DNA from 3 places in the Microbispora sp. KK1-11 genome. Region 1 is predicted to be linked to each of the others. Evidence: predicted binding sites of a transcription regulator. Region 1 holds the regulator's gene; each other region holds the start of a gene.
The links. Region 1 encodes LexA, which represses DNA repair genes until DNA is damaged. Its sites were predicted from a motif close to TCGAACANNTGTTCGA; they were not measured.

Region 1 (9,728 bases):
CCGATCGAGATCGCCACGGAGAAGGCGTCCATCACGCCCGCGAGCGTGCTGCCCTGCTTGGACATCTTGAGGAAGACCTCGCCCAAGCCGTCGTCGGGGTAGGACGAGGCGGTCATGTAGCCCTTGGCGCCGCCCACCGTGAAGCGGGTGGTGGTGCTCGGCCGCTGGTTCGGCATCCGCCGCCTGGTCGGCCGCGCGACCTCCACGACCTGGACGATCGGCTCCTTCTCGGCGGAAGTCTCGGCGGGGACCTCCTCGGACGTCTTCTTCGCGACCGACAGCGGCTGGCCGACCTTGCAGTTGTCGCGGTAGACGGCCAGGGCCTTGAGGCCGAGCTTCCAGCCCTCCAGGTAGACCTGCTCGATGTCGTCCACCGTGGCCGACTCGGGCAGGTTCACGGTCTTGGAGATGGCGCCCGACAGGAACGGCTGGACGGCCGCCATCATCCGGACGTGGCCCATCGGGGCGATGGCCCGCTCGCCCATCGCGCAGTCGAACACCTCGTAGTGCTCCGGCCGCAGGCCGGGGGCGTCCACGACGTGGCCGTGCTCGGCGATGTACTCGACGATGGCCTCGACCTGCTCCTCGAGGTAGCCGAGCCGGCGCAGCGCCCGCGGGATCGTCTGGTTGACGATCTGCATCGAGCCGCCGCCGACGAGCTTCTTGAACTTCACCAGCGCCAGGTCGGGCTCGATGCCGGTGGTGTCGCAGTCCATCATCAGGCCGATGGTGCCGGTCGGGGCGAGCAGCGACGCCTGGGCGTTGCGGTAGCCGTTCTTCTCGCCGAGCCTGAGGCACTCCTGCCACTGCCGGGTGGCCTCGGCGTGCAGGGCCTTGTCCATGTCGTCGAGGGTGCGCAGGTCGTCGTTGGCCGCGGCGTGCTTGCGCATGACCCGCTTGTGCGGCTCGGCGTTGCGCTGGTAGCCGTCGTACGGGCCGACGATCCCGGCGATCTCGGCCGAGCGGCGGTAGGACACGGCGGTCATCAGCGAGGTGATCCCGGCCGCGATGGCCCGGCCGCCGTCGGAGTCGTACGCGTGGCCGGTCGCCATCAGCAGCGCGCCCAGGTTGGCGTAGCCGATGCCGAGCTGGCGGTACGCCCGGGTGGTCTCGGCGATCTTCTGCGTCGGGAAGTCGGCGAAGGTGATCGAGATGTCCATCGCGGTGATGATCAGCTCGGTCATCTTCACGAAGGTCGCGACGTCGAAGGAGTCGTCGTCACGCAGGAACTTCAGCAGGTTGATCGACGCGAGGTTGCACGAGGAGTTGTCCAGGTGGACGTACTCCGAGCAGGGGTTGCTGGCCGTGATGCGCCCGGTCTCGGGGCAGGTGTGCCAGTCGTTGATCGTGTCGTCGTACTGCAGGCCGGGGTCGGCGCACTCCCAGGCGGCCTGGGCCATCTTGCGGAACAGCGACCGCGCCTCGACCTCCTCGATGACCTCGCCGGTCAGCCGGGCCCGCAGGCCGAAATTCCCGCCGGCCTCGACGGCGCGCATGAACTCGTCGGAGACCCGCACCGAGTTGTTGGCGTTCTGGTACTGGACGGACACGATGTCCTTGCCGCCGAGGTCCATGTCGAACCCGGCGTCGCGCAGCGCGCGGATCTTGTCCTCCTCGCGCGCCTTGGTCTCGATGAACTCCTCGATGTCGGGGTGGTCCACGTCGAGGACGACCATCTTGGCCGCCCTGCGGGTGGCGCCGCCCGACTTGATGGTGCCGGCGGAGGCGTCGGCGCCGCGCATGAAGGAGACCGGGCCGCTGGCCGTGCCACCGCTGGACAGCAGCTCCTTGGACGAGCGGATGCGGGAGAGGTTGACCCCCGAGCCCGAGCCGCCCTTGAAGATCACGCCCTCTTCCTTGTACCAGTCGAGGATCGACTCCATCGTGTCGTCCACGGCCAGGATGAAGCAGGCGCTCACCTGCTGCGGCGAGCGGGTGCCGACGTTGAACCACACCGGGGAGTTGAAGCTGAAGATCTGGTGGATCAGCGCGTGCTTGAGCTCGTGGTCGAAGATCTCCGCGTCCTCTTCGGAGGCGAAGTAGCCGTTCTCGACGCCGGTCCTGGTGTAGACGCCCACGACCCGGTCGACGAGCTGCTTGAGGCTCGACTCGCGCTGCGGGGTGCCCACCGCCCCGCGGAAGTACTTGGTGGTGACGATGTTGGCCGCGTTGACCGACCAGAAGTCCGGGAACTCCACGCCGTGCTGCTCGAAGTTGACCGAGCCGTCCCGCCAGTTCGTCATCACGACGTCGCGCCGCTCCCAGCGGACCTCGTCGTACGGGTGGACGCCCGGGGTGGTGAAGACGCGCTTCATCTTCAAACCCTTGCGCGGGCGCTTGCCCGGCCGGCCCCCTGCGCCCGATACGGTGCCGCTCACGGTCTCCGTCATGACTTCCCCCTCCCAGGGCCCGGTGGAGCCCCTCTTTCGGACCACGCTCGTTACAACCTCATCGTCGCGCCGCGCCGTCGCGCGCCGCCGCCTCGTCCCGGTCCCCCGGGAAGGCACCTACTCCTCGCCCCCCGGGCCGTGGGCCGCGCGGAGCCGCTCGATCTCCGCCTCGAAGTCCGCCAGCGTCTCGAAGCTGCGGTAGACCGACGCGAAGCGCAGGTAGGCCACCTCGTCGAGGTCGCGGAGCGGACCGAGGATGGCCAGGCCCACCTCGTGAGAGGCGATCTCGGCCGCGCCGGTGCCCCGGATGCTCTCCTCGACCCGCTGCCCGAGCTGGGCGAGGGAGTCCTCACCGACCGGGCGTCCCTGGCAGGCCCGCCGCACACCGGCGATGACCTTCTCCCGGGAGAACGGCTCGGTGACCCCGCTGCGCTTGCTCACCATCAGCAGTACGGTCTCCTGCGTGGTGAACCTGCGCCCGCACTCGGGGCAGGTGCGCCGACGGCGGATCGCCGCCCCGTCCTCGGCCGCACGGCTGTCCACAACCCGGGTGTCCGGATGGCGACAGAACGGACAGTGCACTTCATCGCCTCCCTGAACGCACATCCCCGAACACAAGGTGTGGTGAACTTACACCGCTGTGACTACTAGATGTTGTGGTCCAACCGTAGGAGCGCCCGACCTTGAACGCAAGTCGAACCGGCGTTGGGCGGGGAAGTGCCTGTTCGGCGCGCGTGTCGCACCTCCAGTCACGGCCGCATCAACTGCCCCGCCCGCCGTGGAATACGCCCTTTACGCGCCTTTCCCCGCCGATTTCCGTACGGCTTCTGACCTGGGCGTACTGCGACCAGAGAAGATCGGGTAAATCGAACACGGGATCGATCGAACTCCCGTACGATGATGTGGACGGCGAGATCGGCGATTTCGCTGGATATCGAACAATTGTTTGACGGTGATCTTGAATCGCGGTACGGTCGCTCTGTGCGACATGAGGAACACGGATTGAGAGGTGGCATCGTGAGTGACCGAAGTGAGCAAGCGGATGGCGTCAGCGACCTCGCGGTTCGCAGGCGCGACTCGCTTGGCCTCACCCCCAGGCAGCGGAAGATCCTCGAGGTGATCCGCGACTCGGTCCAGCAGCGCGGCTATCCGCCGTCCATGCGGGAGATCGGGGAAGCGGTCCAGCTGACCAGCACCTCCAGCGTGTCGCACCAGCTCACGGCGCTCCAGCGTAAGGGTTACCTCCGGCGTGATCCCCATCGCCCCCGGGCCCTGGAGGTCCGGCTGCCGGGCGAGCCGGTGCTGTGGGTGGACCCGGACGCCACCTCCGAGGAGGAGTCCGGATTCAACCGGCCCACCGCGGCCTACGTGCCGCTGGTCGGCCGCATCGCGGCCGGTGGTCCCATCCTCGCCGAGCAGAGCATCGAGGACGTGTTCGCGCTGCCCAAGCAGCTCGTGGGCGAGGGCACGCTGTTCCTGCTCCAGGTCTCGGGCGACTCGATGATCGAGGCCGCCATCGCCGACGGCGACTGGGTCGTGGTGCGGCAGCAGCCGGTCGCCGACAACGGCGACATCGTGGCCGCCATGATCGACGGCGAGGCCACCGTGAAGACGTTCAAGCGCAAGGACGGGCACGTGTGGCTGGTGCCGCACAACCCCAACTACGAGCCGATCCCCGGTGACGAGGCCACCGTGCTCGGCAAGGTGACGGCCGTCCTGCGCAAGCTGTAGCAGCGGCTCACCGGTTCCGGACGCCGCACAGGGACAAGCCCGGCGCTCACGAGAGCGCCGGGCTTGTGCTGTGCCGTGTTCGGTCCGCCGTCAGGAGGCGGTGCAGCTCACCGGCGAGGGAACGCCGTTGGTGCCCGACCAGCTGCCGTTGAAGCCGAAGGTGGTCGAGACCCCGGCCCCGAGCGCGCCGTTGTAGGACAGGTTCGTCACCGTGACGTTGGCGCCGCTCGCGCTGAGCGCGCCGCTCCAGAGCTGGCTGATGCTCTGGCCGTTCGGGAAGGCCCACTTCACGGTCCAGCCCGAGATGGCCGAGGAACCCGCCTTGACCGTGACCTCACCCTGGAAGCCGCCGGGGTACTGGTTGGCGACCTTGTACGTGGCGGTGCAGGTCTTCCCGCCCGGCGACGAAGGAGACGCGGACGGCGACACGGAGGGAGACGCGGATGGAGACGCGGAGGGAGACGCCGACGGCGAGACCGACGGGGACACCCTCGGCGAGGCCGAGGGCGACACCGGCGGCGTCGGGTTGCCGCCGGTCGGCGGGATCAGGTAGGGCGAGATGATGCTCTGCTTGGCCTGGTCGACCGTCGCCCAGTCGTCCTTCAGGATGCCGCCCGTGTCACCCGAGTTGGGGTTCCACGACCAGTAGGTGAACGACATGCCGTTCACCCCGCTGCCCATGTACTTCATGAGCTCCTGGAGCCAGATCTTGTCGATGTTGCTGGCGAGCGTCGTGCCGAACTCGCCCACCATGATCGGCGCGATGTTCTGCTTGTACAGATAGCCGAAGTACTTGTCCCAGATGGCCGGCATGTTCGCCGGGTACGACGGGTCGTCGAACCACGCCTGGTGGTAGACCGACGTGGCGTACTCGTGCGGCGAGTAGACGAGCCGGTTGGCCACGTTGAGCCGCACCGGGTACTGCCCCGCCTTGGTGAGGTTGCCGCCCCACCAGCCGCAGTCCTCGTCGTTGCTGGGGTCGTTGTCCCAGGTGTTGGACAGGCCGCCGCTCGGGCAGCTCACGCCCTCCACGAAGATCAGCCAGTTGGGCTGGACGGACAGAATGGCGTTGCCCGCGCGCTCGGCCGCCAGGCGCCAGTCGCGCGACTCGTCGCCGCAGCCCCAGCAGGAGCCGGTCGCGTTCGGGTCGGTGCCGTCGGCGTGCGGCTCGTTGTGCAGGTCGGCCCCGATGACGGTGGTGTTGCCGGCGTAGTGCTGGGCCAGCGACTTCCAGTCGCTGATCCAGGTGGACTCGGGGACGCCCGAGGTGTACCACAACGCCGTCTGGCCCGCGCTGGTCGGCCGGTGGCGGTCGAGGATGATCCGCATGCCCTTCTGGCCCGCGTAGTCCACGACCCTGTCGAGGATCTGCAGCGGGGACAGGCCGATCAGGTCGGGGTTGGAGTAGGTGTTGACGCTCGTCGCCTGCGCGCCCGGCTTCAGGGCGTCGTCGGAGAACGGCACCCGGATGGTGTTGTAGCCCAGGCTCGCCATGAGGTCGAGCTGGCTCTTCCACGGGTTGTTCGCCCACAACCCGTGGAAGGTCTTGTTGTCGGTCTCCATGCCGAACCAGTTGATGCCGGTCAGCCGGACCGTGGCGCCGGTGCTGTCGACGATCTTGTTCCCGCTGGTGTGCAGGTAGCCGGTGCCCGTGCCGGCGGCGTTGGCCGGCGACCCGGTGACGACGAGAACGGTCGCCGCCATCGCGGCGGCTGTCGCCAGCCCGCCGAGAATTCGTCTGTACAAGACGTGCCTCCCACGGGGGCGCACGCCGACGGCGAGCCATACGGTCAGGCGCGCACCCCAGACCACCGCCGGAGCGGTGGTGGTCGCGGCATGCCCTGACCGCACGCCTACATCGATATGACTAGTTTGTGGCTCGGGCGTAATTTTGTCCGGAAGGCCAGTCGATCGTCAACGTCCCGTCACGGCACGATGTCGACGAGCCTCGATCCAGGATCACGGCAGCGGCGGCAACTCCGGCGGGGTGGCCGGTCGCCTCTCCTGGAGCGCCGCCAGGGCCAGCTCCACCGCCCGTGCCAGCTGCGGATCCCGCCCGGCGACCAGGTCCTGCGGCGTCACGACGACCTCGACGTCCGGGTCGACGCCGTGGTTCTCGACGCCCCACCCCTCGCCTTCGAGCCAGAACGAGTAGCGCGGCTGCGTGACGACGGTCCCGTCCACGAGCGAGTAGCGCGAGTCGATGCCGATCACGCCACCCCAGGTCCGCGTGCCCACGAGCGGTCCGATGCCGCGGTTCTTGATCCCGGCACTGACGATGTCCCCGTCCGACCCCGCGAACTCGTCGGTGACCGCCACGATCGGCCCGCGAGGCGAGTCCTCCGGGTATCGGGCCGGCTCATACCCCCGGGCCAGCGACCACCCGGTCACCCGCCGCTGCAGCTTCTCCAGCACCAGCTCGGAGACGTGCCCGCCGCCGTTGTCGCGGATGTCCACGATGAGCCCGTCGAAGCCCATCTCGGCACTCAGGTCCCGGTGGAACTGCGCCCACCCGGTGGACATCATGTCCGGCACGTGCAGGTAGCCGAGCCTCGAGCCCGACGCCTCCCGCACGAACGCCCGCCGTCCCACCACCCAGTCGTGGTAGCGCAGCCGCGTCTCGTCCGCGACGGGCGTGACGACGACCCGGCGGGTCTCGCCGCCGGAACCGGGCTGGACGGTCAGCTCCACCGGCCGCCCCGCCGCACCGGACAGCAGTGCCAGCGGCCCGCGGACCGGATCGACCGGGCGCCCGCTCACGGCGACGATCGCGTCGCCCTCCCGGACGGCGACGCCGGGCGCGAGCAGCGGCGAGCGGGCCTCGTGGTCGGAGGACTCCCCGGGCAGGATGCGGCTGATCCGCCACACCCCGTTCTCGTCCCGGGCGAGGTCGGCGCCGAGCAGGCCCTGGCGGCGCCGGGGATCGCGGCCGACACCGCGCGGCCGCGCGTACGCGTGGGAGGTGGCCAGCTCGCCCTGCACCTCCCAGAGCAGGTCGATCAGCTCGGAGTAGGCGCCGATCCGCTCCACGAGGAGGGCGTAGCGGTCGAGCGTGGCCGGCCAGTCCACGCCGTTCATGTCCGCCCGCCAGAAGTGGTCGCGCATGAGCCGCCCGGCCTCGTTGTAGGCATGCCGCCACTCGGCGACCGGGTCGACGGTCACGGCCACACGGTCCAGGTCGATGGTGACGACCTCGTCGTCCTCTCCGGTGGCGCGGGTCTGCAGGCCGTTGCCGCCGCCGGTCACCAGGCGCGTGCCGTCACCGCTGACCTCGAAGGCCCCGAAGTCCCTGCCCAGCTCGCCGACCTTGCGCTTGACCAGGTCGTAGCGTTCGAGGACCGGCTCGCCGGGCTCGGTGCCGTCGCCGATCTCACCGGTGAGCGGATGGCGCAGCCACAGCAGGCAGCCCTTGGCGGCACGCAGGTTGGAGTAGGTGCCCGCGGGCACCGGCACGGGCACGATCCGCGCCGCCAGCCCGTCGGCATCCACCTCGGTCGCACGCGGCGGGTCGGACCTGCCGTCGTTCTTGCCGTCGTTCTTGGCCTCGTTCTTGGCATCCGGGCCGGTGTCGTCCTCCCCGCCGAAGCCGCGGCCCGCCAGTGAGGGATCGAACGGCGAGGGTGTCGTGGCCTTGAGCGGCACCAGGTAGGGCCGGCAACTGGTCGGGAAGGACAGGTCGAAGACGTGACTGTCGTAGACCGGGTTGAACGTGCGATCCGAAAGGAAGGCCAGGTATTTGCCGTCCATGGTGAAGGACGGGCTGTAGTCGTTGAAGCGCGGCGGGGTGACCTCGATCGCGGTGCTGCCGTCGACGCGGGCCAGCTTGAGGTGCCAGCGCCAGGGCTGATAGGCATGCGCCCACGCGAGCCAGGCCGAGTCCGGCGAGAACGTCAGGTGCTGCACGTCGCCGTGGGTGGTGCGGTCCATCTCGCGGACGTCCCCGGAGTCGAGGTCGACCACCAGCAACCGCCCGTCGTGGGTGGCGACCGCGACGTGTCTGCCGTCCGGCGCGGCGGCCAGGTCGAGCACCCGGCCGAGCCGCCCGGCGGCCAGCGTGCGGATCTCGCCGCCGGGCGTGCCGATCTCCAACCCGTCCTCGCCGGAGGCGTCCGACACCCAGACCGCCCGGCCGGCGTCGTCGAGAGGCCGCGGCAGCCGCACCCGGACGCCGGGCTCGGCGCGCAGCGCGCCGGCGGGGCCGTCGCGGTGGGGCAGCCAGTGGGCGGTGCCGCGGATCTCGACCACGCTGGCCCGTCCGATGCGGTCCGGCGCGAAGTCGCCGACGTCGGTCGGCGCCGGGTGCTTGGCCCTGGCCGGGCGCGGCCCGCTCAGGGTGATGTCCAGCTTGTACGGCTCGGCGTCCAGGCTCTCCAGCAGCCACAGGTCGCCGGCGAGGCTGTAGACGACGCGGGAGCCGTCCGATGCGGCATGCCGCGCGTAGAAGCCGCGGTGCGTTGTGTGCTGCCGCAGGTCAGAGCCGTCGGGCAGGCAGGAGTAGAGGTTGCCGTCGCCGTCGGTGTCGGCGAGGAAGGCCAGGCGCTCCCCCACCCACATGACCGACCAGTGCTGCGCGGGGTTGTCGGCGAACAGGCGGGTGAACTCGCCGTCGCCCGTGGCGTCCACCCAGATCTTGGCCGCGGTGCCGCCCCGGTATCGCTTCCACTGCGACGGCTCGCGCCATATCGCCGAGACGCATGCCACCCTGGAGTCGCTGACCGCGGCCTCGCTGACCCTGCCGTACGGCAGAGCCGTCGCCGGGCCGCCGTCCAGCGGAACCGCGTAGGCCCACTGCCGGGATCGTGAGCCCTGGCCCGCGGCGGTGACGGCAAGCACGTTCCCGTCCTCGGTCCAGCCGCGCACGCCCGTCATGCCGTTGCCCCAGTGCGTGAGCCGCTCGCCCTCCGCGCCGTCCAGATCGGCGGCGAACACCTCGGGATCGCCCTCGCGGGTGCTCGTCCACGCGATGCGCGTGCCGTCGGGGGAGAACCGGGGGTGGGAGACCGGCACCCGGTCGGCCGTGAACCGCCACGCCCTGCCGCCGCTCGTGGGCGCCAGCCAGACGTCGTCATCCGCCACGAAGGCGAGGAGGTCACCGTTCAGGTGGGGGAATCTCAGGTATGCACCATTCGCCACACCCGCACCCTATGCCGGATGGCGGCGGCTCCGCCGTACCGGACAGGTTCGTGCACGGTACGGCGGAGCCGGGGTCACCCGCTACGGGACGATGTTGACGAGCTTCGGCGCCCGCACGATCACCTTGCGCGGCTCGCCGTCCAGGTAGGGCCGGACCTTGTCCGACGCCAGGGCCAGGGCCTGCAGGTCCGCCTCGGAGATGTCCGGGGAGACCTCCAGCCGGTCGCGGACCTTGCCCGCCACCTGGACCACGGCCGTGACCGACTCCTGGACCAGGAGCGCCGGGTCCGCCTCGGGCCAGCCGGCCTGGGCGACCGACGGCGCGTGCCCGAGCCGCTCCCAGCCCTCCTCCGCGACGTACGGCGCGACCAGCGACAGCATGATCGCCAGGGTCTCCGCGGCCTCGCGGACGGCCGGGTCGGCCGCGCCCGGCCCGGTGTCGATCGCCCGGCGGGCGGCCGTGGTCAGCTCCAT
Region 2 (9,728 bases), on a different contig from region 1:
TCTCGTCGATGAACAGGACCTCTCCCTCGGTCAGCGTGGACAGGATCGCGGCGAGATCGCCCGCGCGCTCCAGCGCCGGGCCTGAGGTCATCCGCAGCGGCGCGCCGAGCTCGGAGGCGATGATCATGGCGAGCGTCGTCTTGCCGAGCCCCGGGCCGCCGCTCATCAGGACGTGGTCGGGCGGGCGGTTGCGGCGCAGGGCGCTCTCCAGGACCAGCGACAGCTGCTCGCGTACCCGGCCCTGGCCGATGAACTCGTCCAGGCGCCTGGGGCGCAGCGCGGCCTCGATCGCCCGCTCGTCGCCCTCGGGTTCCGGCGACACGAGATCCCGCTCGAAGCTCACTCGACACCATCCGCTCGACCTGCCGGGACCCGTCCGCTTCCCGGTGAAACTTTCATCGAACCATCAGCCCGCCACGCGCCCCGCACCGTGGGCGAGGCGCGGCCCTTCACAGGATCACCGCACGCTCAGCGCGCGCAGGGCGGACTTGAGCAGCGCGGCCACCTGCGGGGTGCGGCCGGCGGCGACCTCCGCCTCGGCCTCCGCGCTGACCGCCGCGACCGCCTCGTCGGCGTCCCTGGACGAGTAGCCCAGCCCGACCAGTCCCGCGTGGACCTGGTCGCGCCAGACGGGCGCCGCCGCGCCGTTGATCGCGGCGTCGACGGCCGCCGCCGGGGTGCCGAGCTTGTCCTTGAGTTCGAGCACGATGCGCTGCGCGCCCTTCTGGCCGATGCCGGGCACCATCGTCAGGGCCTTGATGTCGGCGCTCGCCACCGCGACCCGCAGCGCGTTGGGCGCGTGGACCGCGAGCATGGCCAGGGCCAGGCGCGGCCCGACCCCGCTGGCCGTCTGGAGCAGCTCGAAGACCGTGCGCTCGTCGTCGGAGGCGAAGCCGTACAGCGTGAGCGATTCCTCGCGGACGACGAGCGAGGTCGACAGCCGGGCGGGTTCGCCGACGCGTAGCCCGGCCAGGGTGCCGGGGGCGCAGTGGACGAGCATCCCGACGCCGCCCACCTCGACCACGGCGCTGTCGGCTCCGATCGCCGCCACCTGCCCCGCAACGGATGCGATCACCGCGTGCTCCCTCCCCGGTCCGGACGCCCGGCCGCGACTTCGCCGGGCCTCCCAGTCCTACCAGAGCCCGCGGGGCCCACACCCCCGGAACGGGCCCGGGCCAGGGCGTCGGCCAGGCGGTGCTGCACGCCGCCGCGCCAGACGTGGCAGATGGCCAGGGCGAGCGCGTCGGCCGCGTCCGCGGGCTTGGGCATGGCGTCGAGCCGCAGCAGCCGGGTGACCATCGTGCCGACCTGCTTCTTGTCGGCGTTGCCGTTGCCCGTGATGGCGGCCTTGACCTCGCTGGGCGTGTGCAGCGCGACCGGCAGCCCCCGCCGGGCCGCGCAGACGATCGCGACGGCCGACGCCTGGGCCGTCCCCATGACCGTGCGGACGTTGTGCTGGGCGAAGACCCGCTCGACGGCGACCGCGTCGGGCTTGATCTCGTCGAGCCAGCGCTCGATCTCCGCCTCGATGACGACCAGCCGGGACCCGATGTCGTCGTCGGCCGGGGTTCGGACCACCCCGACCGACAGCAGGCTCAACGGCGCGCCCGGACGGCCCTCCACGGCGCCGAGACCGCACCGTGTCAGCCCCGGGTCCACGCCCATCACCCGCAGTTGGGGCAACCGCACCGGCACGCCTCCCTGATCCCGGCGGCGCGGCCGCCGCTGCGCCGAACATCTGTTCGGTCGGTCACTCTATCGCGATCAGCGGCCGCGCGGGTGCGTCAGAAGTAGTCGATCATGTACGCGCCGCAGCCGAACGCGGCGTCCAGTGCGTCGTCGGCGTCGGGAGAGCCGCCGCTCAGCAGGCCGGCACGGCGGAGCGTGGCCGTGGGCACGCCGGCGAACAGCGCGGACATCCCGCCGATCGTGAGGCGCGTCGCCTCCGCGGCAGGCCCGCCGGGCCGCGTCACGGAGCCGGCGCCGCCGTCCACCCGCAGCACCCACGTACCCGCGTTGCCCGGGCGCAGGGAGTCGGTCACCTCGACGGGGGTCTCGACGCGGACCCCGGCGGGGAAGCCGCGCCCCTCGACCGCGGCGGGCAGGTCGATCAGCCGGAACATCCACCGGGTCTGGGTGACCTCGTCCTTCGACCGCTCCCGCAGCATCCAGAGCACCGGGTCGGCGGGGTCGACGCAGGCGGTCACCGACTTCGCGACGGTCGAGGCGCTGCCGACCAGCGACCAGAGGGCCCTGGACGTCGCCTCCGACCCCGCGAGCAGGTTGTCGACCTCGATGTCCCCGTCGCTCCACCGGTAGACGACGAACCCGTCCTCGGCCAGGTAGCAGAAGTCGTCGTCGTCCTCCAGCCACAGCCGCCAGGTCCGCTCGTCGAAGCACAGCGGCCCGCTCGCGCGGGTGGCGGCGTGCACCCTGCCGATCAGGGCCACGAGCTCGGCCGCGTCGGCGGGGCCCATCCGGCGCAGCTTGACCGTGCCGGCCGCGCCGCCGCCCAGCGTACGCAGCGCCTCGGTGGGCACGGTGATCCGCTGGAGCACGCCGGCGTGCTCGTAGCCCGCGCTCCGGTACACCGGCGTGGTGGCCGGGTAGAGCGCGGAGACCGCGTGGCCGAGCTCCGCGCAGCGCTCGATGGCCGCGTGTGTGAGCGCCCGGCCCACTCCCCTGCCACGGTCCTCGGGCGACACCGTCACGCCCGCCACGCCGCCCATGGACAGTGGCCGGCCGTGCCACCACTGGACGTACGGGTTGATCCTGGCCGTGCCGACGAGGCGAGGGCCGTCGAAGGCGCCCAGGTAACGGCCCTCGGGCAGCATCGGGGAGACGAGCTTGCGCCAGGTCTCGGCGCCGCCGCCGGACAGCGGGCCGAAGGCGCGCCTGCGGTTGTCGAGGACGGCGTCCAGGTCGTCGCTCGTGAGATGACGGATTTCCACAACCGGCCAAGCTATGCGGGCTCCGGCGGCCTCTGCCACCGGTTTTCCGCCCCGTCGCCGAGCCGGGGCCGCAGCGCCCCTTGTCCGCCTCCGGCGGTCAGGCCTCGACCTTCTCCATGACCTCGTCGCTCACGTCGAAGTTCGCCCAGACGTTCTGGACGTCGTCGCTGTCCTCGAGCGCGTCGATGAGCTTGAAGACCTTCCGGGCGCCGTCCTCGTCCAGCGGGACGTTGAGCGTCGGGACGAAACTGGCCTCGGCCGACTCGTAGTCGATGCCCGCGTCCTGCAGCGCCTTGCGCACCGGGATGAGGTCGGAGGCCTCGCTGATCACCTCGAAGTTGTCGCCGAGGTCGTTGACCTCCTCGGCGCCCGCGTCGAGGACGGCCATGAGCACGTCGTCCTCGGTCAGCGACCCCTTGGGGACGATCACGACGCCCTTGCGGTTGAACATGTACGACACCGAGCCGGGGTCGGCGAGCGAGCCGCCGTTGCGGGTCAGCGCCACACGCACCTCGGACGCCGCGCGGTTGCGGTTGTCGGTGAGACACTCGATGAGGACCGCGACGCCGCCGGGGGCGTAGCCCTCGTACATGATCGTCTGCCAGTCGGCGCCGCCGGCCTCGAGGCCGCCGCCGCGCTTGCGGGCCCGCTCGATGTTGTCGATCGGGACCGAGTTCTTCCTGGCCTTGGTGATGGCGTCGAACAGCGTGGGGTTGCCGTCCGGGTCGGGCCCGCCGGTCCTGGCCGCGACCTCGATGTTCTTGATGAGCTTGGCGAAAAGCTTGCCGCGCTTGGAGTCCAGCGCCGCCTTCTTGTGCTTCGTCGTCGCCCATTTGGAGTGGCCGGACATCGCCTAGAGCTCCCTCACCATTTCGACAAAATACGAGTGCACCCGCGCGTCGCCGGTCAGCTCCGGGTGGAAGGACGTCGCGAGCAACGGTCCCTGTCGGACCGCGACGATCCTATCCCCAGCTTCGGTGCGGCCCAGCACTTCCACGTCGGGCCCCACGGACTCGACCCAGGGCGCGCGGATGAAGACGGCCCTGATCGTCCCGCGCCCGGCGAAGTCGAGATCGGCCTCGAACGAGTCGACCTGGCGGCCGAAGGCGTTGCGCCGGACCACCATGTCGATGCCGCCCAGCGTCTCCTGGCCCTCGATGCCGCCCTCGATCCGGTCGGCCAGCATGATCATGCCGGCGCACGAGCCGTAGGCGGGCATGCCCTCCTTGATCCGCAGCCGCAGCGGTTCGAGCAGCTCGAAGATGGCGGCGAGCTTCCACATCGTGGTCGACTCCCCGCCCGGGACGACCAGCGCGTCCACCGCGGCGAGCTCCTCCTGCCTGCGCACCGGCGTGGCGGTCGCGCCCGACTCCTCCAGAGCGCGGATGTGCTCGCGCACGTCGCCCTGCAGGGCGAGCACGCCGATCTTGGGTGCCGACGTCACGGTTTCCCTTCCTGTGGTGACCCTGTTCAGGGTATGGCCACGGTCTTGCGCGCCCAAAACGATAAATCAGGAGCGGCCCAGCTTCGCGAGGGCGGGGAGGGCGCGGGCGATGGCCGTACGCTCCTCGGGGGTCAGCGCGCCCAACCGGCCGGACAGGTAGGCGATCCTGGCCTGCCGTACGGCCCGGAGGCGGTCGCGGCCCTCGCCCGTCAGTTCGACGGTGCGCACCCGCGCGTCCGAGGCGTCGGTGCCCCTCGTGACGAGACCGGCCTCCTCCAGGCGGTTGACCTGCACGCTCATCGTCGGCAGCTGCACACCATGCTCCTCGGCCAGGTCCGTCATCCGGCACGCGCCGTCCTCCAGGGAGCCGAGCACGGAGTACTGCTGCGCGGTGACCGGCTGCCCCGCCGTCGTACGGCGCAGCAGCATCACGATGTGGCGCAGCTCGCGTGACAGGTTCTCGGCGAGCCGTCCGGTGTCGTCGGTCGTCATAGCAGGTCACCATAACGGTGGCCGGCCCGGCGCAGACGAAGCGGGCGGCGCCCCCAGAAAGGGGACGCCGCCCGCTCGGCGTGCCGGAGCGCGCCGTCAGGGGCGCTCGGTCTCCTGCCGCACGGTCGCCTCCACCATGTCCTCGGCCCGTCGTCTCCCGCCGAGCCGCGATCGAGGGGTCGAGCGGGCGCAGGTACGTCTGCTGCACGCCGGGCACCCTGTCCTCGATCACGAACGTCGCCCTGGTGCGCACCTCGGACCCGGGGGCCGGTACGACGGGCACCACCTTGAAGCCGGCGGTCCGTCGCCCAGGTGGAGGACCAGGTCCGGGTGGTCCTCGGCCAGGCGGCGGTAGGACGTGAAGTAGCCGTGCTCGTACTGGGCGCAGGACACGAAGGCCATCGTCAGCGGGCCGCCGAACGACAGGGGGTGCGGCGCGGTCAGGGCCCTGCCGGCCGGTGAGACGTGCGGCCCGAGGCGGAAGCGGTACCAGTACTCCCTGCCGGGTTCCAGGTGGTCCGCCTCGACGTGGACGCTGTGCCCCCATTCCGGGCTCGCCTCTGCCACGCCCGCCCGCACCACGCGGTGGCAGCGCTCGTCGGCGTAGACCTGCCACTGGACGGCGAACGTCCGCTGCGGCATGCCGCCGAGCCCGTCCTCGGCCAGCGGCTGCGGAGCGAGGCGGGTCCAGATCACGAAGCCGGCGTGGTCGGGGCCGCCCGAGGCCACGCCGAGCGTGAACGGGTCGGAACGCAGGTCGCGCGAGGCGAGTTCGCCCGCCGCCTCGGGCGTGGGCGTGGCGGCGCCCCGAATCCGGCATCAGGCCGCGAACAGCAAGAACGCCCGGCTGGTATGTCCCAGCCGGGCGTCCGTCCCCACAGCTCTTCCGGGGATGCCTACCAGCCCCGCTCGGCGAGGCGGTGCGGCACGGGGATGTCGTCGACGTTGATGCCGACCATCGCCTCGCCCAGACCGCGCGAGACCTTGGCGATCACGTCGGGGTCGTCGTAGAACGTGGTGGCCTTGACGATGGCGGCGGCGCGCTTGGCGGGGTCGCCGGACTTGAAGATGCCCGAGCCGACGAACACGCCCTCGGCGCCGAGCTGCATCATCATCGCGGCGTCGGCCGGGGTGGCGATGCCGCCCGCGGTGAACAGCACCACCGGCAGCTTGCCGGTCTTGGCGACCTCGGCCACCAGCTCGTACGGCGCCTGCAGTTCCTTGGCGGCGACGAACAGCTCGTCCTCGGGCAGCGAGGTGAGGCGCTTGAGCTCGCCCCGGATCTTCCGCATGTGGGTGGTGGCGTTGGAGACGTCGCCGGTGCCGGCCTCGCCCTTGGAGCGGATCATCGCGGCGCCCTCGGTGATGCGGCGCAGCGCCTCGCCGAGGTTGGTGGCCCCGCACACGAAGGGGACGGTGAACTGCCACTTGTCGATGTGGTTGGCGTAGTCGGCCGGGGTGAGGACCTCGGACTCGTCGATGTAGTCGACCCCGAGCGCCTGGAGCACCTGGGCCTCGACGAAGTGGCCGATCCTGGCCTTGGCCATCACCGGGATGGAGACGGCGTTGATGATGCCCTCGATCATGTCGGGGTCGCTCATCCGGGACACGCCGCCCTGGGCGCGGATGTCGGCGGGGACGCGCTCCAGCGCCATGACGGCGACGGCTCCGGCGTCCTCGGCGATCTTCGCCTGCTCCGGGGTGACGACGTCCATGATGACACCACCCTTGAGCATCTCGGCCATGCCGCGCTTCACGCGGGCGGTGCCGACGGCGGTGGTCTCGTTGACTTCGGGGGTGCTGCTGGACACGGTGATACCTCACGACGGCGGGCCTACGGAATCCCCTCCATCGTAGGCGGTGGCCGATCCCGCACCCGACGCACCCATATGTCAGGGTCGATCAGGCCGTTTGTCCATCATGGCGCGACGGGCTTGCGCGAGGCGAGCACGACCCAGACCTGGCCGCGGGCGAACGGCATGGGCGTGCCGTCGGCCATGGTGTAGGTGGTGCCCTCCTTCTCCGAGGCGCGCGACCACTTCACCCGGTAGGCCTGCCCGTCCCTGAGCACGACGCCGGTGCCCTTGCCCACCGTGTGCACGAGCGGGGTGTAGCTGCCGGTGAAGTCGTGGAACTCCGAGCGGTCGGTCTTCACCCACTGGATGACGATCGTCGGGGCGCCCTGCTGGCCGCCCTCGGCCGCCATGTCCTTCTCGCCGTCCTGCGTCACCAGCCAGCGCTTCTGGGCGGCCGACCAGGCGAAGGTGAAGCGGGCCGCCGGGTAGCGGACGCTGACGCTCTTCTGCGGCGTGCCCCCGGCCGGCGGTTCGTCGGAGAAGACGAAGCCGATGTCGTCCGCCTTGCTCGCCTGCGGCGCCTTGGCCAGCAGCTTCCTGGGGCTGCCGACCAGGTTGTACGGCGCGACCCGCCCGGCCGCACGGGTGTAGGCGCCGGGGACCCGGCTGTCGGACACGTCGAACAGCGAGGCCTTCTGGACGTAGGGGATCATCTTCGTCTGCACGCCGGAGTAGGCCAGGGCGGGCTTGCCGAACATCGGGAGGATGTGCAGGTCGGAGATGCGGGCGCTGCGGACCGGCCCCACCTGGGCGGGCAGCTTGGAGGAGAAGATCGCCATGAGCCGGGTGAGCCCGCCCTCGACCTGCTCGACGAAGACGACGTCGGCGCTGCGCAGGCCCATCTGCGGCTTGCCCGCGTGGGTGTTTTCGATCTTCACGGCGAGGACCGGCTTGCGGGCGGCGACGGGGCGGCCGGTGAACGGGTGCTCGGGAGGCGGCGTCGGCGACGGGGACGCGAGCGGGCTCGCGTCCTGGGACTGGGCGGCGGGCTTGTCGTCGCCAGAACACGCGGTTCCGGTCAGGATGACCGCCATGGCCAGCGTGAAGCCGATCCCTGCCCGCACCGTACCCGCTCCTCCCGGTGGAGAGCCCCCCGCCGCCAGGCACGACGGACCTGGCCCACGCGGACCCGTTGACCAGCATGGCTATGAAACGGCATGAGCTTACCGGGATCAGCCCGAAATGCCCGACAAAAAGTGACTATCCAGTAGCGAGGGATTCGGGCGGTTCGTCATCGATGTCGAAGAAGCGGGGCGGATCGGTGTGCCCGGCCAGGCGCAGCGACCGGGCCAGCCAGCGCCGCTGCGCCGTACGGGTGACGCCGGCGGCGTTGTTGTAGAAGCGGCGCGAGTAGACGACCTTGGCGACCGCCGTGTCCAGTTCCTCCAGCAGCGCCGCCCCTGCGGCGTGCTCGGCCAGCTTCTCCCGGAACCGCTCCTGGTCGACCACCGCCCGCAGCGTCCTCGACAGGTCGCTCTCGGCGTGCTCGCGCTCGTCCGGCCCCGCCGTACGGGCCTCGTGGGCGGCCGCGGCGAGCACCAGCGAGGTGGCGGGGTCGAGAATGCGCGAGCCGGCGAGCTCCAGGCAGACCGCGGCGCGGCGCAGCAGCGCGGCGTCGAGCGCGGCCTGCGCGGTCTCCAGGCGGATGTGGAGGCGGTCGAGCCGCCCGGCCCGCCAGGAGACGTAGACGGCGAACAGCACGACGACCACGGCCGCCACGAGGATCAGGGTCGTGGTCACGCCGGCACCTCCCCGCGCGGCGCCGGGCCGCCGCGCCCGGCCGCGCCTGTGTCGATCGTCCCTGTGTCGATCGTCCCTGTGTCGATCGTCCCTGTGTCGATCGTCCCTGTGTCGATCGTCCCTGTGTCGATCGTCCCTGTGTCGATCGTCACGGCAGCACGTCCTCCACCACGCCCGCGCTGGCGTGGGTGACCGTCTCGTAGACGCGCACGACCTCCCGCGCGACCGTCGACCAGTCGTACTTCCACACCGCCTGGCGGGCCTCGTCGGAGAGCTTCGCGCGCCGCTCGGCGTCGTCGAGCAGCCGCGCGGCCTCCCTGGCCAGGGCGGCCGGGTCCCCGGTGGTGAACAGCGCCCCCGCCTGCCCCTCGCCCAGCACCCGCCGGAAGGCGGGGATGTCGCTGGCGAGGATCGGCGCCCCGGCCGACATGGCCTCGGTGAGCACGATGCCGAAGCTCTCCCCGCCCAGGTTGGGCGCGCAGAAGACGTCCACGGAGTGGTAGGCGCGCACCTTGTCGGCCTCGCTGACCATGCCGAGCAGCCCGACCCTGTCCCGATACTGCTTGGACACCCGCCCGAGCACGTCGTCGGGGTCGCCGGGGCCGGCGATCAGCAGGCGCAGCGCGGGCCGCTCGGGGGCCAGCAGGGCGAACGCCTCCAGCAGCACGGCCAGGCCCTTGCGCGGCTCGTCCATCCGCCCGAGGAAGCCGATCACGTTGCCGTCCGGGCCCCAGCCCGGCAGCGGCTCGCCCTCGGCGTACCTGCGCACCGTGACGCCGTTCGGGATCAGCACCGCGTCGCCGCCGAGGTGCTCCACCAGCGTCTTGCGGGCGGCGTCGGAGACCGCGATCCTGCCCGTGATCTTCTCCAGCGCGCTCTGCAGCATCGGCGCGGCCACCGACATCGCCCGCGACCGCTCGTAGGAGGCGTGGAACGTGGCCACGATGGGCCCTCGGGCGACCCAGCAGGCGAGCACCCCGAGGGACGGCACGGCGGGCTCGTGCACGTGCAACACGTCGAACCCGCCCTCCCTGATCCACTTGCGCACGCGGTTGGCCGACAGGAACCCGAACGCCAGGCGGGCGACCGACCCGTTGTACGGCACGGGCACGGCGCGGCCCGCCGGGGTCACGTACGCCGGCAGTTCGGCGTCGTCGGCCGCGGGGGCGATGACGGACACCTTGTGCCCGTCGTCGATGAGCGCCTCGGCGAGGTCCCTGATGTGCGCCTGCACGCCCCCGGGGA
Region 3 (9,728 bases), on a different contig from region 1:
AGCCCGGTTGTTCGTGCCACCCCAGTCGAAGAAGATCGGGCAACCTGGCTTGGCGTGGCGGCGGATGTTGTCGACGGTGCCGGCGTACCAGGTGCCGAGGCGGTGGCCATCCTCTGCGTGGGCCACGGTGTAGGCGCGGTCCCCGAAGGGCAGCACGGCGGCGGCGTTGCCGGACTGGTTGGCGCAGTAGGTGACGAACATGTCGCACCAGGCGGCGCTGAAGTACTCGGCGCCGTGCTTTGTGGCGTACGCGCGGGTGAACTTGTTCGGGCGGCCAGTGAGTCCGAGGTGTCGGCGTGCTTCGGTCAGAAGCGCTTTGGCCCCGCTCACTGGTCGCCGCCGACGGGTTCGCCGCGGTAGATGCCGTCGGAGTCGGGCTCGCCGTACAGGCTGCGGAGGATGGCCTCTTCGTCGTCCTCGGTGGGCCCTGCGCCGTGTGCGGGTTCGGGGGGCATGGGGTTGGTCATGCGTCACCTCGCGGTGCTCGTGTCGATCCCCCAGACGGGAGGTGGTCGGAATGGCCATGAAGCGGAAGCCGAAGCTCGGCAGTGGGAAGCGGTTCGCTTCGTTGACGAAGTCCCTGCGGTCGCGTGGGGTGAAGAATCCGAAGGCTCTGGCTGCGGCGATCGGCAGGAAGAAGTTCGGGGCGAAGAAGATGGGCGCGATGGCTGCGGCTGGTCGCCGGCGTGCGGCCAAGCGTCGGAGTCGCTGACATCAGAACATCCCCGCCATGGCGAGGATCGTGATGATGACCGCGACGGTGAGCGTCACCAGCGGGACCGACCGGTCGAGTGCGGCGAGCACGCCAGCTGTGAGGGCGAGCACTAGGGCGACGAGGAGCATCAGCGGACCTCCATGTGCCCGACGAACACGGCGACCTCGGCCGCGCCCACCGACTTGCCGAGGTTGCGGAGGGTGTCGTAGTCGCCGTCGGCCAGGCCGCCGCCGGTCACGACGAGCACGAACCGCCCGTCCGGGAGCGCCAGCGTGTGTAGGCGGGGCGGGCCGACGTGGGCGATAAGCGGGACGCCGGCGAGCGGGGACGGCTCCGCGTCGTACTCCCCCGTGATGATCGTGGGGTACTCGGGGTCGCCGAAGTTCCTGGCCAGCGTCAGCACCACTGCGTCACGGTGCGGGTCGAGACCTTCGATGGTGACGATGCCCCCGGTCGACACCTCTCGGAGGGACTTCTCGGGGATGACCAGGGTTCCGCCTACGGTGTGGGCCAGTGCGGCGAGGAGTTGGCGGGCGCGGTCGCCTGAGATGCCGGGGGCGGTCACTGGGCTTCGCCTCGGAGCCGGGCCTCTTCCACCTTCGCCTTGGCCTGCGCTTCCCGGATCATCTGGGCGAGCTCGATGTCGGCCGGGTCCACGGTGGTGACCTGCGCGTCGACCTTCACCGCAGCGTCCAACCCCAACAGCTTGGAGCGGCGTTCGGCGAGGCGGACGAGGGTGCCGATCGCTTGCAGGATCGGCGCGTGGTCCGGGATGGGTTCGCCGTTTTCGTCGCGGACGACTTTGCCGTGCTGGACGACGATGTGCCTGGCGGTGAGCACGGCGTAGGCCTTGGCGGTGAGGTCGTCCAGGCGGTCGAGTTCGACGGCGCGGTATTGGTCGGCGAGGGGGTCCACGCGTTCGGCCATGTGGGTGGCGATGCGTTTGTGGACGGTGCCGATGGAGATGCCGAGCTGCTGGCCGATCTGGCGGAGGGTGGCGCCGGCGAGGCGGAGTTCGTACGCCTGGGCGGCCTGCTCTGCTGTGACCGCGCTGTTGGTTTTCTTGCGTGCGGCGTGGGTTTGCTGGCGGGTGTTGCGGGACATCCGTCCTCCTGGTCGTCCGACCCGGGGCAGCGGAAGGGGCCCGTGGTTTCCCCATCCGGGGGTGGGGGTCCTTCCGGTTGGGGAGATCGACGCCAGAGGGTGGGGACGTTCAGGACACGAAGAAGCCCCCGCTGCGAGGGCGGAGGCTTCCGATGTGGGCAAGCGTTTTACTCGACTCTCCCCTGTTTGTCGGAGCCGATGAGGCGGAGCTGCGGCGGTCCCGCATCGGCCTCGCTCGCGTCGGGCTCCTCGAACTCGAAAGCGCCGGACACGACCGTGAGCTTCGGCGGCGTGGGGTGGGCGGCCTCAACCTTCGTCAGGACCGGCCAGTCATCGGCGCGGATGCCGACCGCCGGGGGCTCCCAGTTCGAGTCGGCCTTCGCGTAGTTCTTCGACCAGTCCCACGGCAAGTAGCACGGCAGGAGACCGCCACGGTTCGGCAGCGGCGTGGGGATCCCGCCAGCCTGCTTGCGGCGGCGCTCTGCGGCCTCCGCCGCCCGCCCCTCCTCGCGGTGCCGCGAGCAGTAGCCGACGAGCTCCCACGTGCCGTCCACCGGGTTGGTCACGGAGAACGCCCATACGGTGCCCTTGCCGCAGCGGCGCTTGGCCCGGGGCAGGACCGCGACGCAGCCGCCATCGCGGTACATCGTGTCCGGCTCGTAGCGGGGCAGGTCGGACCGGATCAGCTCCCAGAAGTGAAAGTTGTCGAGGTGCATGACCTCGCACACGCGGGGGATGCGGGTGCCCTTCGGCGCCCGCTCCACCGCGATCACCCACAGGGCCGTGACCACGAACATCCGCAGGTCGCTCCCCCACCGGTTCGGCGGCGGGAACCGCGGGTCTTTCATCACCCGGGAGATGTCCTCGTGGATGGCGAGCAGGTGCCGGAGTTCGTCGCCGTTCATGACGCCTCCCGGACATCACGGGAACGGACCTTGTCCGCCCACTCGGCAGCAGCAAGAAGCGCCATCCCGATGCGCCGGGCGTCGTCCGGCCGCAGCGGGATCACGTCGTCGTCCCACATGTGCGGGTGGTTCACGAACACGCATGCCGGGGACACGTCTGCCGGGTCGTCCACCCGGACGGTCCATGTCTCGGCGGGGTCCCAGACCGGGCCGGGGAAGCCGTCTCCTGCCGTCGCAATGCGGTCCGGCTTGGGCTTCACGCGGGTGTCGATGTCACCCAGCAGCCCGGCGACTTCCTGCCGGATCTCAGCGAGGCGGGCGACAAGCGAGGGATGGGCGGAGAGGGCTTCAGTCATGGCACTATTCTCCCCTGTTTCTGCTGGTAGCGGGCGGTTTTGTCCTCTTCGGCGACCCTCGAATTCGGCGGGTCGCTTGGCGGGTTGTCGAACAGGTTTGCGATGCTGGGCGGGTGCGCCGCTACGACGAGCCCGCCACCGTCCACACCGACGACAACGAACAACCCACCAGGTTCACCGCCTGGGGACGCGACTACGCCATCGCCGAAATCCTCGGCCCCCACTGGGAAGAAGTCCTCCCCTGGTGGACAGGCGAACACGCAGGCCAGTCCCTCGAAGAACGCACCGTCCGCCACTACCGAGTACGGGCCAACGGCCGGCAGAAGTCGGCAGTGGTCGAGCTGGTGCAGACCGGCGAGGAGTGGCGGGTCGTCGCCGTCGAGGACTAACCCTCCCCCGGTTCATGGCCAGCAACAAGACCGGCGTACACGGCGGAGTCGATGTGCCCTGCGGTGTAGTCGAACTCGCCGATGTGCCACCAGCGCAGCGTGTCGGGGCAGCCAAGGATGTTGCACATCACCGCAGGGTCCTGAGCACGGTGTGCCGCCATGGCTGCGTAGTGGATGAATCCCATCGTGCTCTCGGCCCGGACGCCCAGAGCTCGGGCGTCGGCGACAGCGCGGTCAACGCTGGCGGTCACGGCCACTCCTTCCTGCCCGTTCCCACGCGCGGGCGGCCTGCTCCCACTGCTGCGCGGCGTACGCCCAGCGCGCCGCAGCCTGATCCCACCGCTGGGAGAGTTCCCGCCCCTGGCGGATGATGGCGCGCATCACCCACAGCGTGGCGGCGTTGACGACTACCAGGCCGCACAGGGCAACCAGCTCGACCATCAAGCGCCTCTCCCCCATTGCCCCACGGTCATCGCGTTTCCAGCCGCTTGATCCCGGCCCGCATGTTCACCCTGGCCCGCACCACCGCGCCCCCCGGCACACCCGCCCGCATCGCCTCCTGCACGAAGGCGGCGAGTTCGTCCAACGTCATGCCGGTCTTCTCGTCGGCGGCGGTCGCTTCGATGCGGTTGTTGATGGGCATGGGGGCTCCTGCGTGTCGGGGTTTGGCGGTGATCCTTGCGCTTCGTATTCCTGTGTTCACACGGCTCTGCGGCGCCGGCATGCCTGGTGTTGGTGCGCGGTTTCGAGGAGTGCTTCGGCGTCTGCCCGGCGGATGGTGACCCGTTCGCTGGCGCCTACGCCTGTGTGGGTGCCTTCGGTGATGTCGGTTTCGACGCGGGTGATGAGGTCGGTGAGGTTGGTGTGGGGCATGCCGGGTCTCCTGGGTCGTACTCTGGCGGGGACCCGACGCTGAGGGGCGGAACGGGTGTGGCGGCTCCCCCGGAGGTGCAACCAGGGGAGCCGCACGGGGTTACTGGCGGGTACTGGTGCCGGTTCCGCCGCAGGTCGCATTCGAACGACCTGCGGAAACGCTTGGCGCTTTGATCCTGAGGGCGGCGCTACCAGCAGCGTCCATGGCTGCCGCCGAGCAGTCGAACTGGGCGAGGTGCCAGTCACGCAGCAGGTGCGAACACCCGAGGACGTCGCACATCACAGCAGGATCCTGGGCCCGGTGGGCTGCCATCGCCGCATAGAACACCATCCCCCAACTCGTCGCGCGGTTAGCCACGGCGAGCCTCCGACCGCTTCAGCCCGAGCAGTTCGTGTGCGCTGTTCCATCCGTCCGGGGTGAGCCGGTAGAAACGGCGGCGAGGGTAAGGCGCTTCCTCGAATTCGCTGGTCACCCAGCCTGCTGCCTCCAGTTGGGCGAGGCACACGTAAACAGCTCCAGAGTTCATTTCGGCGGCGTGCATGAAGGTGTAGCCGCTTAGGTTGGCGGCGTCGGTGAGCAGCACTAGGAGGACTCGCTTCATGTGGCGGGTGGCGGTGATGCTGCCGATCGTTCGGCGGTCTCGGAGGAGGCTCACGGCGTCTCCTCGGTGCTCGCTTGGACGCCGACCCGGGCGGACACATGCGCCAGGCGGGCGGCGAAGTGGCCCTCCGGGTCCGGGACGAACGAGTGCAGCGCCACCAGGGCGGTCAACGCCACGTCGCACAGCTCGTCGGCCACGTCCTTGTAGGTGTGCGTGCGGCCCTTACGCGGGTTCTGACCGACAGCGCCCGCGTAGGCGGAGGCGACCTCTCCGGCTTCCTCGACGAGCTTGAGGAGTCGCAGGGAGGTCTCGCGTTCTCCGCTGCCGTTGGCGGTGTTTAGCCAGTCGACGAGGGCGGCCAGGGTCGGCCAGACGGGGGGGCGATTCTCCGGGCGTTGGCGCACGGGCCCGCCGCCTTCGGCGCAGATCAGGTCGGCGGTGTGTCCGGCAACGCAGAGGGTGCCGTCCTCGTGTTCCCACCGGAGTCGTGTCTTCACGGACATGTCGCGGGTCTCAGGCATGGGGGTCGGTCTCCTCGGTGGTGGAAGCGGGCGGGAAGGGCTCACGGAGCGCGCCCATGCGGTCGAGTTCACGGAGCACGGAGGACACCACGGCGTCGTAGAACGCGCCCCCCGTGCACGTGACAGCGCAGCCGCAGCGGTCGCAGCACGCCGTGTGCACCCGGTGGTGGCCGAGGGCGTGCATCCACTTGCCGAGGTCCCAGTCGGCGAACTGCTCCAGCTCGGCGTCGTCGGCCCAGATGGTCATCTGGTCGGGAAGCGCGTCGAACAGGCGGTCCCGGAACTCCTCGCGAGTCTCGGTGTCAGTCATTGCCGCCTCCGGTCTGCTCCTCGGAGACGGCACCCGCCCCGTCCAACAGGCCGAGCACCTCCCGGGCGTGGTCAAGGCGGCCGATCTCGTAGTCCTCCCACACGGGTCGGGTGGTCACCTGCTGGCAGTGGGAGCGGACACGGGTGAGGGTGTCGCGGAGCGCTGAGAGCGTTTCTGCGGGGCGCTCAACCCCCGAACGGTAAACGGGAGCGACCGACAGGCTTTGAGGGCTGTGCGTGGATTCTGGGGCTGCCGAGGGGCTAGAGGCAGGCGACCCCACCCCCACAGACTCCATGATCGCCCCCAGCGCGAACCGCGCCGTCGCATCCGGGTACGGCTCCACACCCACGAAGCCACGACCCCGCGACACGTACTCGGCGACCTTCACCAAGCGCTCAAGAGCAGCGACGGGAACGACGGTCATGGCGTCCGCCGGGATGTCAGGCATCGCGGGCCTCCCCCTCGGACACCAGGCGGTAACCCGTCGAGGTCGGGCGGAACCGGGACAGGGAGATCCGGGTGACACGGCCCCGCGTGTCCTGGAACCAGGCCGAGCCTCGGTCGAGCTTCTCCTGCGCCTTGGTGGTGTTCGTCAGGACGGTGCAGGTGGCCTTGCCGTTCTCGACGGCGTCCACGCGCAGTGTGCGACCTGCGGAACGGGGATCGTTGTCGGCCCAGATCTGGCCGGGCCTCACCTCGGTCACGGTGGTCTCCTTCGGTGTGTGGGTTACGGGAGGGGCTGAGCGGGCTTGTGAGCGTCCGGGGGTACCGAGACACGAGAGGGGCGCTCCGGGGGCGCCTGTGTGGCGTACAGCCCCGCGCACGGGGCATTCGGGGCGAACAGGGTCCGGGCCGCCTCCCACGAACCCACCTCGGCCGTCAGGTCCGACAGGTCCGCCAACTCCAGCCACTCGGTCAGCCCGTCCGCGTCGGTGACCTCCCAGTCGGCTTTCCACCGGGGCAGGCACCCCGGCTGAACCTCCGCGTACACCGACGACCGCCACCCGCACGGGGCAGGCGTAGACGACGGAGCCGGCGGCGGAGCGGCTGCTGCACACAGGCGTTCCAGCAGGGCGGGATCGAACGGGTTCACGACGCCTCCCCCAGCTCATCGAACAGAGACGGCTGCCCCTCGGGCACAGGCTGAGGCCTCGGCAGACCAAGGACGCGGGCCCGCTCCCCCGGATCGGTGGTGCGCCACTGCGCGATGCGGCAGTAGTCCGCGGACCGATCCACCGTGACGCCGCGGCGGCCAAGCACCGAGGCGACGAGCGCGGTCGTCCCGGTGCCGCCGAACGGGTCGAGCACAACGGCCGGCCGAGTCGGCGCCGACGAGTCAGGGCAGGCGCAGGTATAGCCGACGATGCGGATGACGCGCTCTCTGCCCAGGGTGGTGGAGTCCTCGTACACCGCGCACCCTTCACGGTCTGAGCCGCGCACGTTGGCCTTCCTGCCGCCCCGGTCGACGGTCAAGGCACGCTCGCTGACGGGCTGACGCCCTTCACCGCACGCGATGCAGATCCCGTCCGGGGACCAGCCGAGGATCAGACGGCGTGGCCACTCCGTGGGGAAGGCCGCGAAGTGGTCCACCTCCAGCTCGTCGGGGACCTTGAGCGGCCGGGTGGAGACCTCCCACACGCTGCCGGGCAGCTTGCCGAGGGGGTTCCCACCGCTGCTGTTGCCTGCGTTTCCCCCGCCGCCCTGCATGTGTCTCGCACGGTCGAGATGGACTTTGCCCGCCCGCGGTCTGCTGATGTCGTTGGGGTAGGCGTGTGGTTCGCGGATCTCGTCCACCGCCGAGAAGTACCGCGGCTGCTTGACCAGGTGGAACCACTGCTCGTGCGAGCGACGCACCCTGTCGGTCACGCTCTCCGGCAGCCCGTTCGGCTTGGACCAGATCACCTCAGCGCGGAGGATCAGCCCCAGCTCGTCGATGCAGCCGATGGCGTACCGCCAAGGCAGACCGATGAGCGACTTCGGCTGCATCCCGCGCACGGCGTTGCTGCGGCGTTTCGCTTTCTGGTCCGAGTGCCCTCCCCCGGCCCACTGGGCGCCGAGCTCGGCGAGTCCGCTCTGGCCGCTATTGCCCGTCGAGTACTTGTCGCCGAGGTTGAGCCACAGGTTGCCCTCGGGCTTGAGCACGCGCATCCACTCGCGGGTGCAGGCGAGCAGGTTGTCGACGTATTCGCGGGGTGAGGCCTCGTCGCCGATCTGCCCGGCGTAGTGCTGGCCGCCGTCGGTGTACGAGCGGAGCCCGAAGTACGGCGGCGAGGTCACGATCAGGTCCACGCTCGCGTCAGGGAGCGGCAGGTTGCGGGCGTCGCCGCGGATCACCAGCGCGGTCATGACGCCTCCCGGAGGGCGGTACGAGACACCCGACGGGCGATCACGGCGTCTCCCCGTGCTCGAATCGGGCCGAACGAGCAGCGCGGTACGCCTCATCCACGCCCGGGTCGAGCGGCAGGAGCCCGGTCGGCTCGGCCTTTGTCAGGTCCGCGGTGTCCGGCGTGAGCAGGCTGCGGCCGGACTGGTGCAGCAGCGCCCCGAGGCCGGCGAGGTCCTTCGCCCGCTTGTGGTCGAGCATCGCGGCGTCGGCCATCTCCGGCGTGATGACCCTCGGCATGGCGAGGAAGGCGACCCGGGTGTACTGCACGTCGACGCAGCCGCAGTAGCGGTCGCAGTTCGAGAACGGCAGCCGGGAGACCAGCCAGTGCGTGTACGCCACCCCGGGCTTGGGGATCTGGCCGAGGATCAGGATGGTCGTCTCGTAGAAGGGGTTGCACCTGCCGAGGCCGGTCTTCGGGTCTACCGCGGCGGCCATCAGGTTGCGGTCGAGGCCCATCGGGTCGCCCTTGACCTCGACCCACGTGCCGATGCCCGGCAGGTAGAAGTCCGGGAGGTAGGGGCGGCGGTTGTCCTCCGGGCCGATGAGGTAGCCCTGGGGCTCGTACTCCCACGGGATGCCGAGGGTGTCGAAGAAGACGGCCCAGCGGGCTTCGAGGCGGGAGCGGAAGCGGCAGCCGGAGTACTGGGTTTCGATCGCTTGGAGAGTCATGAGGGGGCTCCAGGGGTCAGACGGCGCGGAGGTTGGGGCGGCCTGAGGGGGCGGTGTGGTTCGGCGCCATGTCGACGAACCGGGCGTAGTGCAACTGGGAGGCGACCGCGATGACCCCCGTGGGGCCGTTGCGGTTCTTCTCGACGATCAGGTCGACCTCGCCGGCGCGTGGAGACTCGGGGTCCTTGTCGCGGTGGATGAGGATCACGGCGTCGGCGTCCTGCTCCACGGCGCCGGAGTCCCGCAGGTCCGACATCTGCGGTTTCCTGTCGGCGCGGTCCTCGGGTTTCCGGTTGAGCTGGGACAGCGCGACGATCGGGACGTCGAACTCCCCCGCCATGAGCTTCAGTTCGCGGGAGATGGCGGCGACTTCCTGCTGCCGGGACTCCGCCCGCGGGCCCCGCATCAGGCCGAGGTAGTCCACGACCACCAGCCCGGCCGGTGAAGTGCGCATTTTGGAGCGGAGGGTGGCGCGGATCCGGTCGACGGTGCAGCCGGGGGCGTAGTCGACCGTGAGCGGGGCGGCGCAGATGCGGACGCCGGCGTCGGTGATGCGCTCCAGCTCGGAGCGGGTGACGGTGTGCTCGATGATCGATGTGAGCTGGACACCCGACTCCGCTGCGCTGATGCGCTGCAACACCTGCTTCTTCGGCATCTCCAGGGTGAACACCACCGTGTCGATGCCCTGGTGGATCGCCGCTTCCCGGGCTGCGTCCACGCCCACGGTCGACTTGCCGTACGAGGGGCGGGCCCCCACGACGTACAGGCCGCCGGGGAGGAACGACGGGATGAGCCGCTGCAGGTCCTTGTACGGGGGTGCCACCCCGGCCTGGACGGTGGGCGGGTTCTCCAGCTCTTCGAGCAGGGCCGCCATCTCGTCGGCCACACCGGACGGCAT

Region 2: ruvC (crossover junction endodeoxyribonuclease RuvC) is a predicted target of LexA. The motif match lies at 1,731-1,746, and genes of this name have one in related genera.
Region 3: FLW16_RS06620 (DUF6504 family protein) is a predicted target of LexA. The motif match lies at 3,168-3,183, and genes of this name have one in related genera.

What each region holds. Positions count from the first base shown of each region.
Region 1 covers NZ_VIRJ01000012.1:115,381-125,108, reverse strand. Annotated here, with positions in the region: gene FLW16_RS19115 (vitamin B12-dependent ribonucleotide reductase) at 1-2,390, opposite strand, end outside; gene nrdR (transcriptional regulator NrdR) at 2,508-2,972, opposite strand; gene lexA (transcriptional repressor LexA) at 3,405-4,121, shown strand; gene FLW16_RS45250 (cellulase family glycosylhydrolase) at 4,212-5,867, opposite strand; gene FLW16_RS19095 (S41 family peptidase) at 6,081-9,254, opposite strand; gene leuS (leucine--tRNA ligase) at 9,336-9,728, opposite strand, start outside.
Region 2 covers NZ_VIRJ01000018.1:122,324-132,051, reverse strand. Annotated here, with positions in the region: gene ruvB (Holliday junction branch migration DNA helicase RuvB) at 1-343, opposite strand, end outside; gene ruvA (Holliday junction branch migration protein RuvA) at 458-1,075, opposite strand; gene ruvC (crossover junction endodeoxyribonuclease RuvC) at 1,072-1,674, opposite strand; gene eis (enhanced intracellular survival protein Eis) at 1,785-2,951, opposite strand; gene FLW16_RS24815 (YebC/PmpR family DNA-binding transcriptional regulator) at 3,049-3,801, opposite strand; gene pdxT (pyridoxal 5'-phosphate synthase glutaminase subunit PdxT) at 3,805-4,395, opposite strand; gene FLW16_RS24805 (MarR family winged helix-turn-helix transcriptional regulator) at 4,462-4,887, opposite strand; gene FLW16_RS24800 (PhoD-like phosphatase N-terminal domain-containing protein) at 5,116-5,616, opposite strand; gene pdxS (pyridoxal 5'-phosphate synthase lyase subunit PdxS) at 5,784-6,698, opposite strand; gene FLW16_RS24790 (DUF3048 domain-containing protein) at 6,806-7,807, opposite strand; gene FLW16_RS24785 (hypothetical protein) at 7,944-8,483, opposite strand; gene FLW16_RS43910 (hypothetical protein) at 8,480-8,635, opposite strand; gene FLW16_RS24775 (glycosyltransferase family 4 protein) at 8,632-9,728, opposite strand, start outside.
Region 3 covers NZ_VIRJ01000003.1:243,572-253,299, reverse strand. Annotated here, with positions in the region: gene FLW16_RS06645 (CHAP domain-containing protein) at 1-330, opposite strand, end outside; gene FLW16_RS43465 (hypothetical protein) at 327-467, opposite strand; gene FLW16_RS44995 (hypothetical protein) at 715-843, opposite strand; gene FLW16_RS06640 (hypothetical protein) at 843-1,280, opposite strand; gene FLW16_RS06635 (hypothetical protein) at 1,277-1,819, opposite strand; gene FLW16_RS06630 (hypothetical protein) at 1,987-2,724, opposite strand; gene FLW16_RS06625 (hypothetical protein) at 2,721-3,080, opposite strand; gene FLW16_RS06620 (DUF6504 family protein) at 3,194-3,469, shown strand; gene FLW16_RS06615 (hypothetical protein) at 3,466-3,720, opposite strand; gene FLW16_RS06610 (hypothetical protein) at 3,704-3,913, opposite strand; gene FLW16_RS43460 (hypothetical protein) at 3,939-4,112, opposite strand; gene FLW16_RS43455 (hypothetical protein) at 4,169-4,342, opposite strand; gene FLW16_RS06605 (PadR family transcriptional regulator) at 4,693-4,998, opposite strand; gene FLW16_RS06600 (MazG-like family protein) at 4,995-5,465, opposite strand; gene FLW16_RS06595 (hypothetical protein) at 5,458-5,775, opposite strand; gene FLW16_RS06590 (hypothetical protein) at 5,768-6,223, opposite strand; gene FLW16_RS06585 (hypothetical protein) at 6,216-6,479, opposite strand; gene FLW16_RS06580 (site-specific DNA-methyltransferase) at 6,865-8,121, opposite strand; gene FLW16_RS06575 (hypothetical protein) at 8,162-8,830, opposite strand; gene FLW16_RS06570 (DnaB-like helicase C-terminal domain-containing protein) at 8,847-9,728, opposite strand, start outside.